One region of the Rhizobium sp. ZK1 genome, then DNA from elsewhere that is predicted to be linked to it. Evidence: riboswitches for the same ligand, from Rfam matches in the RefSeq annotation. Region 1 holds a riboswitch; the other holds the start of a gene.
The links. Region 1 has a riboswitch for thiamine pyrophosphate ahead of ACK9YZ_RS19275 (YkoF family thiamine/hydroxymethylpyrimidine-binding protein). Riboswitches for the same ligand answer to the same signal wherever they lie in the genome.
Positions count from the first base shown of each region.

Region 1 (7,499 bases):
AAGCGTTCGAAGAGAGGGGCCGCGACGGCGCGCGCTTGCTTGCGACGCATGCCATGTACTTCGAGGCCGAGGATCGCATTGTCGATCACGCTTCGCCACGGCATCAACGCATCGCGCTGGGGCATGAAAGCGAAGGCATGCGCAGCCTGTGAGAGCGGAGTGCCGTCGAAGAGAATGTCGCCTTTATCGGTCAGCAATGCCTGTGTCAGCAGCCTGAGGATCGTCGACTTGCCGGAGCCGGAGGGGCCGACGATCGAAACGAATTCACCCCTGGCGATATGGAGAGAGATGTCCTTCAGCACCTCCATGCCATCGAAGGACTTCGAGATGTTCTTAAGCTCCAGCATCCCGCTCATCGGCGTTTCTCCGCGGCGGATTGCCAGGGCATGGCGAGACGCTGGATCGCCAGCGTAAGGCCGAAAAGGCACAGCGTCAGAAGGGCACTGAGAACGACGGCGGCGAGCACGAGATCCGGCCGGAAATTGTTCTTGGCGTTGAGGATGTAAATCCCGAGGCCACGGGAGGCGCCTGCATATTCGGCAAAGATCGCGCCGACCACGGCATAGGTGATCGATATGCGCAGACCTGCAAAGAAGAAGGGCATGGCGGAAGGAAGTCTCGCCAGGCAGAAGATGCGCCAGCGGCTCGCCTTCATGGAACTCAGAAGCTCGGCAATATCCCCGTCCGTCGATTCATAGCCCTGCAGCAGGGCGACCAGCAACGGAAAGAAGGTGACGAGTGCGACGAGCAGAAGTTTCGGCAGCAGCCCGAAACCAAACCAGAGCACGACCAGGGGCGCAATCGCGACCAATGGCAGTGTCTGGCTGACGATGAACAGCGGCAACAGTGCGCGTCGCATGAAGGGTACGAAATCCATCAGCACCGATGAGACGAAGGCAAAGACCAGCGACAGGGCAAAACCGCCGAGTGTTGCGCTGAGCGTCGGCCAGGTATTGTCGAGCAGCGCCTGCCTTTTCACCCAGCCTTGTGTGAAGATGCGCGAAGGCGAGGGCAGGATGGAGGGTTTGATGCTGGAGAGATCGACATAGAGCTCCCAGACAGCCAGGAAGGCAAACACGGCAAGAATGGCAGGCAAGGCCCGCCTCAGTGCCGTAAATGTCGAATCCGAGTTCGATAAGGTCATCGCCGTCAAGCGTCTCAGGCTTTGCTCGGACTGTTTGCGGAGACCGTGATATCCAGCGTCACATGGCCTTCTGGATCGCCGAAGCGATAGAAGGCTTCGTGAATGGTCGCAAAGATCGCGCCGGCATCGCCGCGCAGCTTGGTGCAGAAATTCTTGGAGCGGTCGAATGTGCCCGAACGCTTCAGGAAATCGATGCAGCCATAGATCTCGTCCATATGCGTGCCCGTTCCCATAACATAGAGAGAAAACTGGGCTGCCGTTGCCCGGCCGGTCTGTTTCGTATCCCTGACTGCCGTAATCGCGGCCTCGACGCGCTCGGCAAGCGGCTCGGACCGGCTGGAAGACAAGCCGGCGCCGCAGATCGCATCATCCGGTTCGCCGGGGCAGCCACGCGAGATGGCGGCGGACAATACGCAATGCTCGCCGCTTGCGGCAGCCGAGACGAAGAGGTCGCGCATGGCGGCAAACAGCACGTCGGGCGGGCCGACCATCAGCGTAGAAATATCGTCGGTTTCGATGCGAAGACGATCGCGATAGGGCTCGAGAGCCTTGATAGCGTCAAGGATGATGCCGACGAAAATGCCGGACATCGGATACAGGGACACTTGCGCGCCGGAAAACATTTGGACCTCGCTCCGCTGGCATTACCCAGATCAGCTTTGAAGGGTCCGGAGGCATGCGCCTCACATCTCAGCCCCGGCAGTTCGGAGCTCCCCCGTGAAATTGTGGCGGAAACTAACACCGGGTTTGCGATACTGCAACCGCAAAATTCCTACCCGGCTACACGGTCGGTATGAGGGCGATGACCGTTTGGGAGCACCTGTTAGGTGTCGGGGAAGGAAACACCCGGACGGAGGCCCTGTCCGGGTGTCCAGCCGCTTCCGTACCTGCCAGAAACGGAACCGGATGTCGTTGTCTCAGGCGGCTACACCGGCATAAGGAGTGTCGCTGCGGGCGGTGATCAGCGCTTCAGTCCACCATTGCAACTGGGCCATCATTCGCGAGAGCCGGCGCAACGCATCCTGCGGATCCTGCAGCCAGCCTTCATTGTCGAAACGACGCCAGGGGGAGTTGAAGCTCACGGCGTCGCAGATCGTGACGGCATGGAGTTCGGCGAAGACGAGGCGGAGCTGTTCAACTGCCCGTAATCCGGCGGAGACACCGCCATAGCAGACAAAGGCAATCGGCTTGCCGTGCCAGGGCTCGATGAAGAGGTCGATGAGGAACTTCAGTGAGGCGGTGAAACTGTGGTTATATTCCGGGGTGACGAGGATGAAGCCATCGGCCTGGTGAAGCCTGTCCGTGAGCCGTCTTGCCTCCGGATGATGCGGCGCATGCTCTCGCGGCAACGAAAATGCCAGCGGATCGATGATGTCGATCTTGAATTGCGGAAAGCGGGCCAGCTCTCTTTCGAGCCATTTCACCACCCTGTCGCAGATGCGGCCCTCACGCGTGCTGCCATAGATGACGGCAAGCCTCATGGGTTTCTGCATGCATTGCTCCTTCTCGTATCGGCTTTACGGCCTCGGGAGCGCAGTCTATAAAACCTCAACTAACATTGAGGTCAATAGGCCATGCAGCAGAATTCGACATTCTCGTTGAGCAAGCTCCTGACGGTGGGCGAGGTGGCAGAGCGAAGCGGGCTTGCTGTTTCTGCCCTTCATTTCTATGAGACGAAGGGGCTGATCTCCAGCATCCGCACCCGCGGCAACCAGCGCCGCTACGGCCGCGACGTACTACGGCGTCTCGGCATCATCAAGGTGGCGCAACGCGTCGGCATCCCGCTTGCCGAAATCCAGACTGCGTTCGAAACCCTGCCGCAGAGCCGTACGCCGACAGTCGAGGATTGGCAGAGGCTGTCGGCGCTCTGGAAAGATGATCTCGATGCCCGCATCAAGCGGCTGAGCCTGCTGCGCGACCATCTGACGAGCTGTATTGGCTGTGGCTGCCTCTCCATCGACGCCTGTCCATTGCGCAATCCCTTCGACGTTCTCGGCAGGCAAGGCGCCGGTGCGCGGCTTCTGGACCCGGGTGCTTAGACCTTCGGGCTTTCTTTTGGCTGATGGCCGCATATGTTAGGCCCTGGTAGTGCAAGCAGCGGGACCGGCCGCTCGCAAGGAGGAGAGCTTCGTGTTTCATCCCAAACTGTTCGAGAACCGCAATGTCGTCGTCACGGGGGGCGGCCGCGGTATCGGCCTGGAAATTGCCCGACAGTTTCTGGATTGCGGGGCGCGCGTACTCGTTCATATCGGGCGTGATGGGGAGCGCGAACTGCCGGATTTTCTGCTGACAGCCGAATCGGAGCGGCGGGCGCTGCTGCTGCCGGCAGATTTCCTGCATCCGGGCGGGGCGACAAAGTTTGCGGAGGAGGCGCTTGAATTCTTCGATGCGGTGCATGTGCTGGTCAACAATGCCGGTACCATGCATGGCCGCTTTCTGGCCGGAGAGCTCACTGATGCCGAGTACGAGACCATCGTGCGTCTCAACCAAACGTCGGTGGTGGAGTTGACGCGCGCTGTGCTTCCGGCGCTGCGGGCGGCGCAAGGTGCTGCCATCGTCAACACGGTTTCGATTTCGGCGCTGACCGGCGGAAGCCCTGGTTCGGCGATCTATTCCGCATCGAAGGCTTTCGTTGCGACCTATTCGAAGGCGCTTGCCCGGGAGCTCGCGCCTGACGGTATAAGGGTCAATTGCGTCTCGCCCGGAACGATCGATACCGATTTCCATGCACGCTATTCATCTCGCGAAAAACTGGAGCAGACTCGTAAGTCTATCCCGCTGCAGCGGCTTGGAACAGCGGAGGATTGCGCGCCTGCCTATCTCTTCCTGGCGGCCCCTTCACTCTCCGGCTACATCACAGGTCAAGTCCTGGAGATCAACGGTGGTCAGCTTATTTGCTGATTTGGTTGGACTTTTTTTGGTACTTCATGACAATTGACCAATTCGCTTCTGCGAATATGATAGTGTACTGATCTACCTTATTACCTCCTTCCGAGAAGCAAATGCCATTGCCTAAACCGAAGCCGGGCATGACTGGCCAGGACTTGCAGAAGCTTGCTAACAAAGCCCACGAGGCGAGTGATCTCCTGAAGGCGCTAGCCCATCAGACCCGGTTGCTCATCCTTTGCATCCTGTCGGAAGGGGAAAAGACGGTCGGCGAAATCGAGGATATCCTGGGTATACAGCAGGCTATGGTGTCCCAGCAGCTTGCCCGGTTGAGGCTCGAAGGTCTCGTCAATACGCGGCGCGAAGGACGGCTCGTCTATTACAGCACAGGTAACGAAAGCGTTCTGGCTTTCCTCGAATCACTTTTCAGTCTCTTTCCTGTTGCCGAGAAAAGTTAGAGCCCACGGCTCTTGCGAAGCGGTGGACAAGCCGCAAAAATAGGCCTCGTCTCGAATTCGGCAGGGAGGCCGGATGATCGACAAGCTGGAATTCTTCATTGCGCTCGCCAACGAAAAACATTTCGGCCGTGCGGCAGAGGAATGTGGCGTCTCCCAACCAACGCTTTCGGCCGCCATTCGCCAGCTCGAGGATCAACTCGGCGTCATGCTGGTGCAGCGCGGCTCTCGCTTTCAAGGATTGACGCCGGAAGGGCAGCGCGTGCTCGAATGGGCGCGGCGTATCGTCGGCGACACACGCACCATGCGCGAGGAAATGCGCGCCGCCCGCAAAGGTCTCTCGGGCCATCTGCGTCTGGCTTCCATTCCGACCGCGCTCGCCATGTTGTCGCGAATCACAACGCCCTTCCAGGAGCGGCATCCCGACGTCACCTTCTCCATCGTCTCGCGCAATTCGCTGCAGGTGCTGAGCATGCTCGAAAACCTCGAGATCGATGCCGGCATCACCTATCTGGAAAACGAGCCGCTTGGGCGCGTCACCTCGGTCCCGCTTTATGCGGAGCGCTACAATCTGATCACCGCCGCCGGCAGCCCGCTCTCGGATCGCGAGAGTGTGACATGGCGTGAGGTAGGCGATCTTCGGCTTTGCCTATTGACGGCCGACATGCAGAATCGGCGTATCATCAACCGACATTTGACCGAAGCCGGTGCGACAGTGCATCCGACGCTTGAATCCAACTCGATGATTGTGCTTTTTTCGCATGTACGGACCGGCCGCTGGGCGAGCATCATGCCACGTAACGTCGCGAAATCATTTGGCTTTCCTGTGGAGATCCGAATGATCCCAATCGTCGAGCCGGAGGCGCACCATCTCGTTGGCCTGGTTGCTCCCTATCGTGAACCCTTTACGCCGCTTGTCTCCGCTTTGTTGCATGAAGCAAGAACACTCGTTGAAGACGCAGAACTTTGATAGGAAAAAACTATCGAGCAACGAGACTGCTTTATTGATTGCACCCTGCTTCCCTGAGACAGTTCTGTGGAAATCGCAATGACATGGGGAGTTTTGCGGTTTTCAGGGAATGCGTAAGCCGAAGGGAGGCTGCTGATGAATATACGTATCGCCGAGGGCGATATAGCCGGGCGTATCCGTTCGATCGTCGCTGATCTTCGATCCCTCGAAGGCCCACTGCTCCCCATTCTGCACGAGGTCCAGGACCAGTTCGGTTACGTGCCGCAGGAGGCCCTACCGGTCATCGCCGACGAGCTCAATCTTTCCCGCGCCGAGGTTCACGGGGTCGTAACCTTCTACCATGATTATCGAAATCATCCTGCCGGTCGGCACGTGCTGAGACTCTGTCGCGCCGAAGCCTGCCAGTCGATGGGTGGCGATGCATTGGCCGAACGTATCAAGACCCTGCTCGGCATCGATTTCCACCAGACGACTCTCGATGGCAGCGTGACCCTGGAGCCGGTCTACTGTCTCGGTCTCTGTGCCTGCGCGCCGGCCGCCATGTTCGATGGCGAGGTGTACGGCCGGGTCGATGACGAATTGGCGACCGAACTCATCGAGGAGGCGCGCCGATGACTGTGAAGATTTATGTTCCGCGCGATGCTGCAGCGCTCTCGCTCGGGGCTGAAAAGGTGGCAAAGGCGATTACCCAGGAGATCGCTGCCCGCGGCCTCGATGCGACTATCGTGCGCAACGGCTCGCGCGGAATGTTCTGGCTGGAACCGCTGGTCGAGGTCGAGCTTTCCGGTAAGCGGATCGGCTATGGGCCGGTCAAGGAGAAGGATGTCGCCGGTCTGTTCGATGCGGGATTGATAGGCGGCGGCGCGCATGCGCTCTGTCTCGGGGAGGTCGATGACCTCCCGTTCCTGAAAGGCCAGACCCGTCTCACCTTTGCCCGCTGCGGCATTACCGATCCGCTTTCGCTTGAGGATTACGAAGCCCATGGCGGGCTTGCGGGTCTTCGCCGCGCGGTGTCGATGCAGCCTGCCGATGTCGTCAAAGAAGTTACCGATTCCGGCCTTCGCGGTCGTGGCGGTGCCGGCTTTCCGACCGGCATCAAGTGGAAAACGGTGCTCGATGCGGCGGGTTCTCGCAAATATATCGTCTGCAATGCAGATGAGGGCGACAGCGGTACCTTCGCCGACCGGATGATTATGGAAGGCGATCCCTTCGTGCTCATCGAAGGCATGGTGATATCAGGCCTTGCGACCGGCGCCACGAAGGGCTTCGTCTATACGCGCTCGGAATACCCGCACGCCATCGCCACGATGACAGAGGCGGTGGGGGTCGCCCGCAGGGCCGGCATTCTCGGCACCTCGGTGCTCGGTTCCGGCAAGGCATTCGACATGGAGATCCGCACGGGTGCGGGCGCCTATGTCTGCGGCGAGGAGACGGCGCTGCTGAACAGCCTTGAAGGCAAGCGGGGTGTCGTCCGCGCGAAGCCGCCGCTGCCGGCGCATAAGGGCCTGTTTGACTGTCCGACGGTCATCAATAACGTGATCTCGCTAGCTTCTGTGCCTGTGATCATGGACAAGGGTGCCGCCTTCTATCGCGATTTCGGCATGGGCCGGTCACATGGCACCATTCCGCTGCAGATCGCCGGCAATGTGAAATATCGCGGTCTCTATGAAACCGCCTTCGGCCTGTCGCTCGGCGATATCGTCGATGATATCGGCGGCGGCACCGCATCCGGCCTGCCGGTAAAGGCGGTACAGGTGGGCGGCCCGCTTGGTGCCTATTTCCCGCGGGCGCTCTTCGATACAGCTTTCGACTATGAAGCCTTTGCTGCCAAGGACGGGCTGATCGGCCATGCCGGCCTCGTCGTCTTCGACGATACGGCCGATATGTTGAAGCAAGCTCGCTTTGCGATGGAGTTCTGCGCGGTGGAAAGCTGCGGCAAGTGCACGCCCTGCCGCATCGGCTCGACACGCGGCGTCGAAACGGCCGACAAGATCGCGAAGGGGATCGAGCCGGAAAAGAACCGCGAGCTGCTCGCCGATCTCTG
Region 1 covers NZ_CP180586.1:3,798,870-3,806,368, reverse strand. Annotated here, with positions in the region: gene ACK9YZ_RS19285 (ABC transporter ATP-binding protein) at 1-356, opposite strand, end outside; gene ACK9YZ_RS19280 (ABC transporter permease) at 353-1,144, opposite strand; gene ACK9YZ_RS19275 (YkoF family thiamine/hydroxymethylpyrimidine-binding protein) at 1,159-1,767, opposite strand; TPP riboswitch at 1,758-1,871, opposite strand; gene ACK9YZ_RS19270 (NADPH-dependent FMN reductase) at 2,062-2,637, opposite strand; gene soxR (redox-sensitive transcriptional activator SoxR) at 2,719-3,183, shown strand; gene ACK9YZ_RS19260 (SDR family NAD(P)-dependent oxidoreductase) at 3,275-4,045, shown strand; gene ACK9YZ_RS19255 (ArsR/SmtB family transcription factor) at 4,147-4,488, shown strand; gene ACK9YZ_RS19250 (LysR family transcriptional regulator) at 4,562-5,455, shown strand; gene ACK9YZ_RS19245 (formate dehydrogenase subunit gamma) at 5,591-6,070, shown strand; gene ACK9YZ_RS19240 (formate dehydrogenase beta subunit) at 6,067-7,499, shown strand, end outside.

Region 2 (7,499 bases), on a different replicon from region 1:
TAATCTCCACCGAGAAGTGAAAGGAACAGACCCTTGGCACCGATCTCCATCCGTGGCGTGAAGAAAAGCTATGGCAAGAACGCCGTCGTTCACGGCGTCGATCTCGAAATCCAGTCGGGCGAATTCATCGTCATCCTCGGCCCGTCCGGCTGCGGCAAGTCCACTCTCTTGCGCATGATTGCCGGCCTGGAAGAAATCTCCGGCGGCGAAATCGCCATCGACGGTCGCGTGGTCAACCAGCTTGAGCCACGCGAACGCGGCTGCGCCATGGTCTTCCAGAACTACGCGCTCTATCCGCATATGAGTGTCGCCGAAAACATCGGCTATGCGCTGAAAGTTTCCGGTGTGCCGAAGGCCGAGCGTGACCGCCGCATCGCCGAAGTCGCCAAGGCACTCAGCCTTGAACCCTTCCTCGAGCGTCGTCCGGCAGCACTCTCGGGTGGCCAGCGCCAGCGCGTTGCCATGGGCCGCGCCATGATCCGCGAGCCGAAGGTTTTCCTCTTCGACGAGCCGCTCTCCAACCTCGACGCAAAACTGCGCATCGCCATGCGTGCGGAAATCCGCCGCCTGCATCGCCGCCTCGGCGCCACCTCGATCTTCGTGACCCATGACCAGAACGAGGCGATGACGCTCGCCGACCGTATCATTGTCATGAACTCCGGTTATGTCGAACAGGTCGGCACGCCGGAAGAAGTCTATCACTATCCGGCAAGCCGTTTCGTTGCCGGCTTCGTCGGGACGCCGGCAATGAACCTGTTGGAAGGCCGCGTCAACGAAAACGGTGTCTTCATCTACGATGAAGGCCGGATGGTCGCTCTTCCCAACGAGCGCGGCAAGCAGCTTGCCGGCCAGCGCGTCGTTCTCGGTGTGCGCGCCGAAGCCGCCCGCCTCGTCTCTCCGGATGCGCCGGGCGCGCTCGTTGCGACCGCCGACTTCATCGAAGAGCTCGGCGCGAGCCGCGTCGTGCATGCCGATTTCGATGGCCTGCCTTTCGCCGTCGCCATGACCGGTTCGGTCTCACTGAAGACGGGCGACCGCATCGGCATCGCGATCGACCAGGATTCGATCCATCTCTATTCGGCCGACACCGGCGCAGTCCTCGTTGCTCCGGCTCCCACGGGCGCTGCCACCGTCGATGCCTGAGCCTGGCAGAGGTGATGAGCTTCTCTGATCTCGCCGCCGGCGATCGCAATCTCGTTGCGGTCGCCGTGGAGGTCCTTGCCGTTCCCTCGGTCGCCTTTTTCGATGAGGCGCGTTCCGCGGACATGACGCAGGCTGAACATGACAGGCTCGCAGCAATCCTGCCGGCGCTTGCGACCATCGAAGTAGCGAAGATCTCCGGCGGCAGCGATATTGGCAACAGCTTCGTCGTCGCGGCGTGGAATGCCGAGCGGCTGAAGTATCATGCCCCCTCCGTTGAACTCGTGCGCCAGAGCGGCGCCGATATCCTGCTTCTGAGCGAGGCCGATCTTGGCATGGCGCGTGCCGGCAACCGTCATACGGTTGCCGATCTCGCTCGTGATCTCGGCATGTCCTATGTTTTCGGCGTGGAATTCGTGGAACTCGGTCTTGGAAACTCCCGCGAGCGCGAACGGCATAAGTGGGAGACGAATTCAGTCGGCTTCCATGGCAATGCACTGCTTTCTCACCTGCCATTGCAGGACGCGGCACTCATCCGTCTCGATGACGGTGGCACATGGTGGACGGATGCGAAGGACGGCCAGGGCCGCATCGGCGGACGTATGGCAATTGCCGCGAAGGTCGAAACCGCATTCGGACCGATCCTTGCCGTCAGCGTCCATCTGGAAAGCAAGACCGATGTCGAGGATCGCGCCAGGCAGACGAGGCGGCTGATTGAGGCCGTCGAAAGGCTCGCCGGCGACCTGCCCGTCGTGATCGGCGGCGATTTCAATACCAATATGCTCCCCAGTGGCTCACGCGAGCCGCGAGCACATGAGCCTCTTTTCGGCCTGCTTGCTGAAGCCGGCTACCATTGGGAAACGGGCAATGATTTCGCGTATACGCGCCGCGCCGGCCCGGACGGCGTGCCACAGCCGCCCTTCGCCCGGCTCGACTGGCTGTTCACGCGCGGCCTTGTGGTGAGCGATGCCGTGACCGTTCCGGCCGTCGATGCCGATGGCGTGGCGATCGCGGACCACGAACTGATCAAGGCGCGGTTTTCCGCACCCTGATCAGACGCTTGCGAAGCGTCTCGAGCCAGCGCTTCGTCCCTTCGCGCCAGCAGCTCTTTGGTCCACTGCTACGTCCTCGCCGCCACGAGCCCTTTGAACCGCAGGACTTGGCTGATGAGACGACAATGGTAGCAGCCACCTGGGCAACAAGGTCGGTGTCGAGGCTACCCATTTTCCCGGACCATTGGGTAAAGATGTCGTGAAAATGAGAAAGCGAACGCCTATATAGATGCCGAATCTTTTTGAAAGGAACCCCATTATGACTATCAATGGAAGCCTGCTCGTTGCGGGATCGGAAAAGCGCGGCACGCGCGGCGAGCTTTATGGCGTCGAGGCAGCCACCGGCGCGGCTCTGCCCGTTTCTTTCGGTGGCGCCTCAGCAGAAGACGTCGAAGAGGCGACCAAGCTTGCATGGGAGGCCTTCGCCTCCTACCGGGAAACCGACCTGGAAACGCGGGCAGCCTTTCTTGAGACGATTGCCAGCGAAATCGAAGCGATCGGCGATGAGCTGGTCGTCCGTGCAGTGGCAGAAACCGGACTTCCGCGCGGACGGATCGAGGGCGAGCGGGGCCGCACGATCGGACAGCTTCGGCTGTTTGCAAAGGAGGTTCGTGAAGGCCGGTTCCAGGAGCTTCGCTTCGACGGCGCGGATCCGTCCCGCAAGCCTGTTCCGAAGCCTGATCTGCGCCTACGCAACGTTCCCCTCGGCCCCGTGGCGGTTTTCGGCGCATCGAACTTTCCCCTCGCCTTCTCCGTTGCCGGCGGTGACACGGCATCTGCGCTCGCAGCTGGATGCCCTGTTGTCGTCAAGGCGCATTCTGCCCATCCGGGCACGTCGGAACTTGTAGGCCGGGCCGTACAACGTGCCGTCGCCAAGGCCGGCCTGCATGTCGGCACCTTCGCGCTCCTCTTCGATACCGGCTTCGAGGTCGGACAGAAGCTCGTCGCCGATGCAAGAATTCGGGCAGTCGGTTTCACAGGTTCGCGCCGCGGCGGCACAGCGCTGATGAAGATCGCTTCCGAGCGCAAGCAGCCGATCCCGGTCTATGCCGAAATGAGCAGCATCAACCCCGTTATCTTCTTCCCCAACGCCCTGAAAAGCCGCGCGGCAGAGATTGCAACGTCTTTTGTAGGCTCGCTGGTCCTGGGTGCCGGACAATTCTGCACCAATCCCGGCCTCATTCTCGCCGTCGATAGCGAAGGTCTCGATACTTTCATTGCCAAGACGCGGGAGCTTCTGCCCGATGTCGACGCGCAGACAATGCTGACGGGCTCTATCGCCAAGGCATTCTGTGATGGCGTCGCCCGGCTGGAAAAGCATCCGGAGGTCCGCCTCGTCGCAAATGGCAAGCCGGGCAGTGAATTCGAAGGCACTGCTGCTCTCTTCGAGACGACGGCTGCGGCATTCCTCGCGCATCACGAACTTCAGGACGAGGTCTTCGGCGCGGCCGGCCTTATCGTGCGCTGCCGCGATCTCGCAGAACTCGAGCGCGTCCTCGACGGCCTCGAAGGCCAGTTGACCGTCGCCCTCCACATCGCCAGCGAAGACGAGCCGGAAGCAAGGCGCCTCGTGCCCAAGCTGGAAATGCTTGCTGGACGACTGCTCGTGAATGGCTTCGGAACCGGGGTGGAAGTATCGCCCGCCATGGTGCATGGCGGCCCCTACCCGGCAACCGCCGACGGCAGGTCGACATCGGTCGGGACATTGGCGATCTACAGGTTCCTGCGTCCGGTTTCCTATCAGGACTTTACGGCTAACCTGCTTCCGGCCCCGCTGCGTTGATTGGATCGGGCTTGCCAAGCTCAACCGCGGGGGCTTTTAGGAGACCATGCGAGAGGTTGGCAAGCTCCAAACAACGCTGTGGCGCCAGGAGTGTGTCGCCTTCGTAAAACCGTCATTTTGCCAGTGACAGCGGCACTATTCTCTGCAAGAAAGAGTGCCGTTGAGAGACAGGGGCGCCCGTTTGCAAGAACGGGCTGAGAAGCACCCTTCGAACCTGAACCGGATAATGCCGGCGGAGGGAGTCGCTCGGGTGGCAGTCTGCTCTCTTGCATGATCGTTCCCGCGCCTGCCCCGCCTGAAAGGGGTACTATGGAGAACAAGACACCCGGAGCACTGTTGACGGCCATGCGCGCCAAGCCGCCGCTCGTGCAGTGCATCACCAATTATGTCGCCATGAACATCGCCGCCAATGTGGTGCTTGCGGCCGGGGCGTCGCCTGCCATGGTTCATGCAGCCGAGGAGGCCGGAGAATTTGCTGCGATCGCTGGCGCTTTGACCGTCAATATCGGCACGCTCTCCACTCAATGGATCGACGGCATGCAGGCAGCAGCACGTGCTGCGAATGCAGGCGGCAAGCCGTGGGTTCTCGATCCGGTCGCCCACTACGCGACCGGCTTCCGCCGCAAGGCGGTTGCCGATCTGCTGGCGCTTCGCCCGACGATCATCCGCGGCAATGCCTCGGAGATCATCGCGCTTGCCGGCGGCGAAAGCCGCGGCCAGGGCGTCGACAGCCGTGACCCGGTGGAGCAGGCCGAGGCTTCTGCCCGGTTGCTCGCTGAACGGCATGGCGCAGTCGTCGCTGTCACCGGGGTCGTTGATTTCGTGACTGATGGCGCACAAGCGCTGCGCATCGAAGGCGGCTCGCCGCTGATGCCGCAGGTCACTGCACTCGGCTGCTCGCTGACCTGCCTCACCGGCGCCTTTGCCGCAACCATTGCCGACGATCCCTTTGCAGCCGCAGTTGCGGCTCTCGCCACCTTCGCGGTTGCCGGCGAAGAGGCGGCGAAAGACGCTGCCGGCCCGGGCTCCTTCTCCTGGCGCTTCCTCGACGCACTCGCCGCGCTTGACGGCCCGACACTGGATGCAAAAGTCAGGATCAATGTCACATGAAACGCTTTGATCTTTCCCTCTACCTGGTCCTTGATCCCGATCTTTGCGCCGCTATCGGCATGGTCGAGACGACGCGGCTCGCCGTCGCGGGTGGTGCGACCATGGTGCAGCTTCGCGACAAACATGGCGGAAGGGCAAGAATGGTGGAAACCGGTCTTGCCCTGAAAGAGGTCCTGAAGGGTACAGGCGCGCTGCTGATCGTCAATGACGATGTGGAGGCGGCCGTTGCAATCGGAGCCGACGGGCTACATATCGGCCAGGACGATACGGGGCCGGCCGCCGCACGTTCGATGATCGGACCGGACATGATCCTCGGCCTGTCGGTGGAGACCGAAGCTCTGGCAACGGCAATAGACCCCGGTATCGTCGATTATGCCGGTATCGGACCGGTCTTTGCCACCCCAACCAAGACGGACCACAAGCAGCCGATCGGCTTTGACGGGCTGGCGAGACTGGTAAAGGCTGCACCCGTTCCAACAGTTGCGATCGGCGGCCTGAAGAGCGAGCATGTCGCTTCCGTCTTTGCAGCAGGCGCCGATGGGCTCGCTGTCGTCTCAGCGATCTGCGGTACGCCCGATCCGAAGGCTGCGACGCTTCGCATTGCCGCTGAAATCAGAAAGGTCAGCCGATGATCCGCAACGTTTTGTCCATTGCCGGCTCCGACCCATCCGGCGGCGCCGGCATCCAGGCCGATCTCAAGGCTTTTTCCGCCCGTGGCGTTTATGGCATGGCGGCGCTGACGGCATTGACGGCGCAGAACACGCTGGGTGTGACCGGCGTGCATCTCGTGCCGCCGCATTTCGTCGCCCAGCAGATCAAGGCCGTCTTTGCCGATGTTCGCGTCGATGCCGTCAAGATCGGCATGATCGCCAATGCCGGCATCGCCGAAGCGGTTGCCGAGGCGCTGGCGCCCCATCGCGGCATCCCCATCGTCGTCGACCCCGTCATGATCGCCAAGGGAGGAGCGGCCCTCCTCGACCCGCAAGCCGTCGATGCGCTCACACGGCATCTGCTGCCGCTCGCTACGCTCCTCACCCCAAATCTGCCGGAAGCCGCCGCGCTGCTGCACGAAGAGTGTGCCGAAAACCGTAAGCAGATGGCCTCACAGGCCGAGCGCCTCCGGGCACTTGGTCCCGCTGCCGTGCTGGTCAAAGGCGGCCATCTCGAAAGCGACGAGAGCCCGGACGTGTTGTCGATCGCTTCCGGTCTTCATTGGTTCGAAGCCAGGCGTGTGCCGACGAAGAATACGCATGGCACGGGCTGCACCCTGTCCAGCGCCCTTGCTGCGGAGCTTGCCAAGGGCGTTTCGCCGCAGATGGCGGTCGCAACCGCCAAGGCCTATCTTGCGCAAGCGGTCGCGGCTGCGGGCGAATTGACGGTCGGTTCCGGCCATGGGCCAGTCCACCATTTTCATGCCCTGTGGAAAGGCGCCGGGCTCTGAGGCGGATCACATTTCAAAGATTGTCAGACGGCCCTGCTCGGCCTCTTCGTCGACCGCTGCAATCTGCGACCGCATCGGCAAGGGCCGTGGTCGAATATGAGGCGGACCATTTCATGCGTGTGGTCTGAGAGAGGTTTGTTGGCATCGGCTGCCGGCCTATGCTAGTGGACGGTCCCCTTTACCGAGACGAAACTGCCATGCTCCCCTGGATCCAACTCGATTCCGCGACCATTCCCGGCGAAGGCGGTGAGTTGCGGCTGAAACAGCGCGGCAGCGAATTCTCGATCATGCTCGGCGCCAACGAGTTGATGAACAGCCGGCTCAGCGGTTCCGAAGAAGCGCTCGCCACGCTCTCTCACGACCGCATCAAGTCGCATCCAAAGCCAAAAATCCTGATCGGCGGGCTCGGCATGGGTTTTACGCTGCGGGCTGCGCTCGCGATCCTGCCAGAAGATGCAAGCGTCGTCGTTGCCGAACTGGTGCCTGCGGTCATCGCCTGGGCGCGCGGTGCGATGGCCGAGGTCTTCAAGGGATGCCTCGACGATCCGCGTGTCGCAATCCATCAGGGAGATGTCGAGGAAGCTATCCGCGCCGGCAAGGCCAGCTATGACGCCATCCTGCTCGATGTCGATAACGGCCCCGATGGCTTGACCCGCAAATCCAACGACCGGCTTTATGATTTCGCCGGCCTGAAATCCGCCCGCGAAGCACTCCGCCCTGGCGGCGTGCTCGCGGTCTGGTCCTCCGGACCGGATCCATCCTTCACCCGCCGGCTGAAGGATAGTGGCTTTGCCGTCGATGCGGTCAATACGCGTGCCAACGGCAAGCGCGGCGGAGCACGGCACGTCATTTGGCTCGCGGTCAAAGCTGGTCGCTGATCAGATCTCGAAGGCCTGTCGGAAAAATTGCATATTTATCCGAGGAGGCGACGGGAGCGCACTCAAGAGAGCTTGAGATTGGTGCGATAATAATC
Region 2 covers NZ_CP180587.1:1,260,397-1,267,895, forward strand. Annotated here, with positions in the region: gene ACK9YZ_RS28355 (ABC transporter permease subunit) at 1-20, shown strand, start outside; gene ugpC (sn-glycerol-3-phosphate ABC transporter ATP-binding protein UgpC) at 34-1,143, shown strand; gene ACK9YZ_RS28365 (endonuclease/exonuclease/phosphatase family protein) at 1,158-2,192, shown strand; gene ACK9YZ_RS28370 (aldehyde dehydrogenase (NADP(+))) at 2,452-3,975, shown strand; TPP riboswitch at 4,135-4,233, shown strand; gene thiM (hydroxyethylthiazole kinase) at 4,285-5,085, shown strand; gene thiE (thiamine phosphate synthase) at 5,082-5,717, shown strand; gene thiD (bifunctional hydroxymethylpyrimidine kinase/phosphomethylpyrimidine kinase) at 5,714-6,526, shown strand; gene ACK9YZ_RS28390 (spermidine synthase) at 6,724-7,404, shown strand.
Region 2: it holds a riboswitch for thiamine pyrophosphate, as region 1 does, so the genes downstream of both, thiM (hydroxyethylthiazole kinase) here and ACK9YZ_RS19275 (YkoF family thiamine/hydroxymethylpyrimidine-binding protein) in region 1, are expected to answer to the same signal.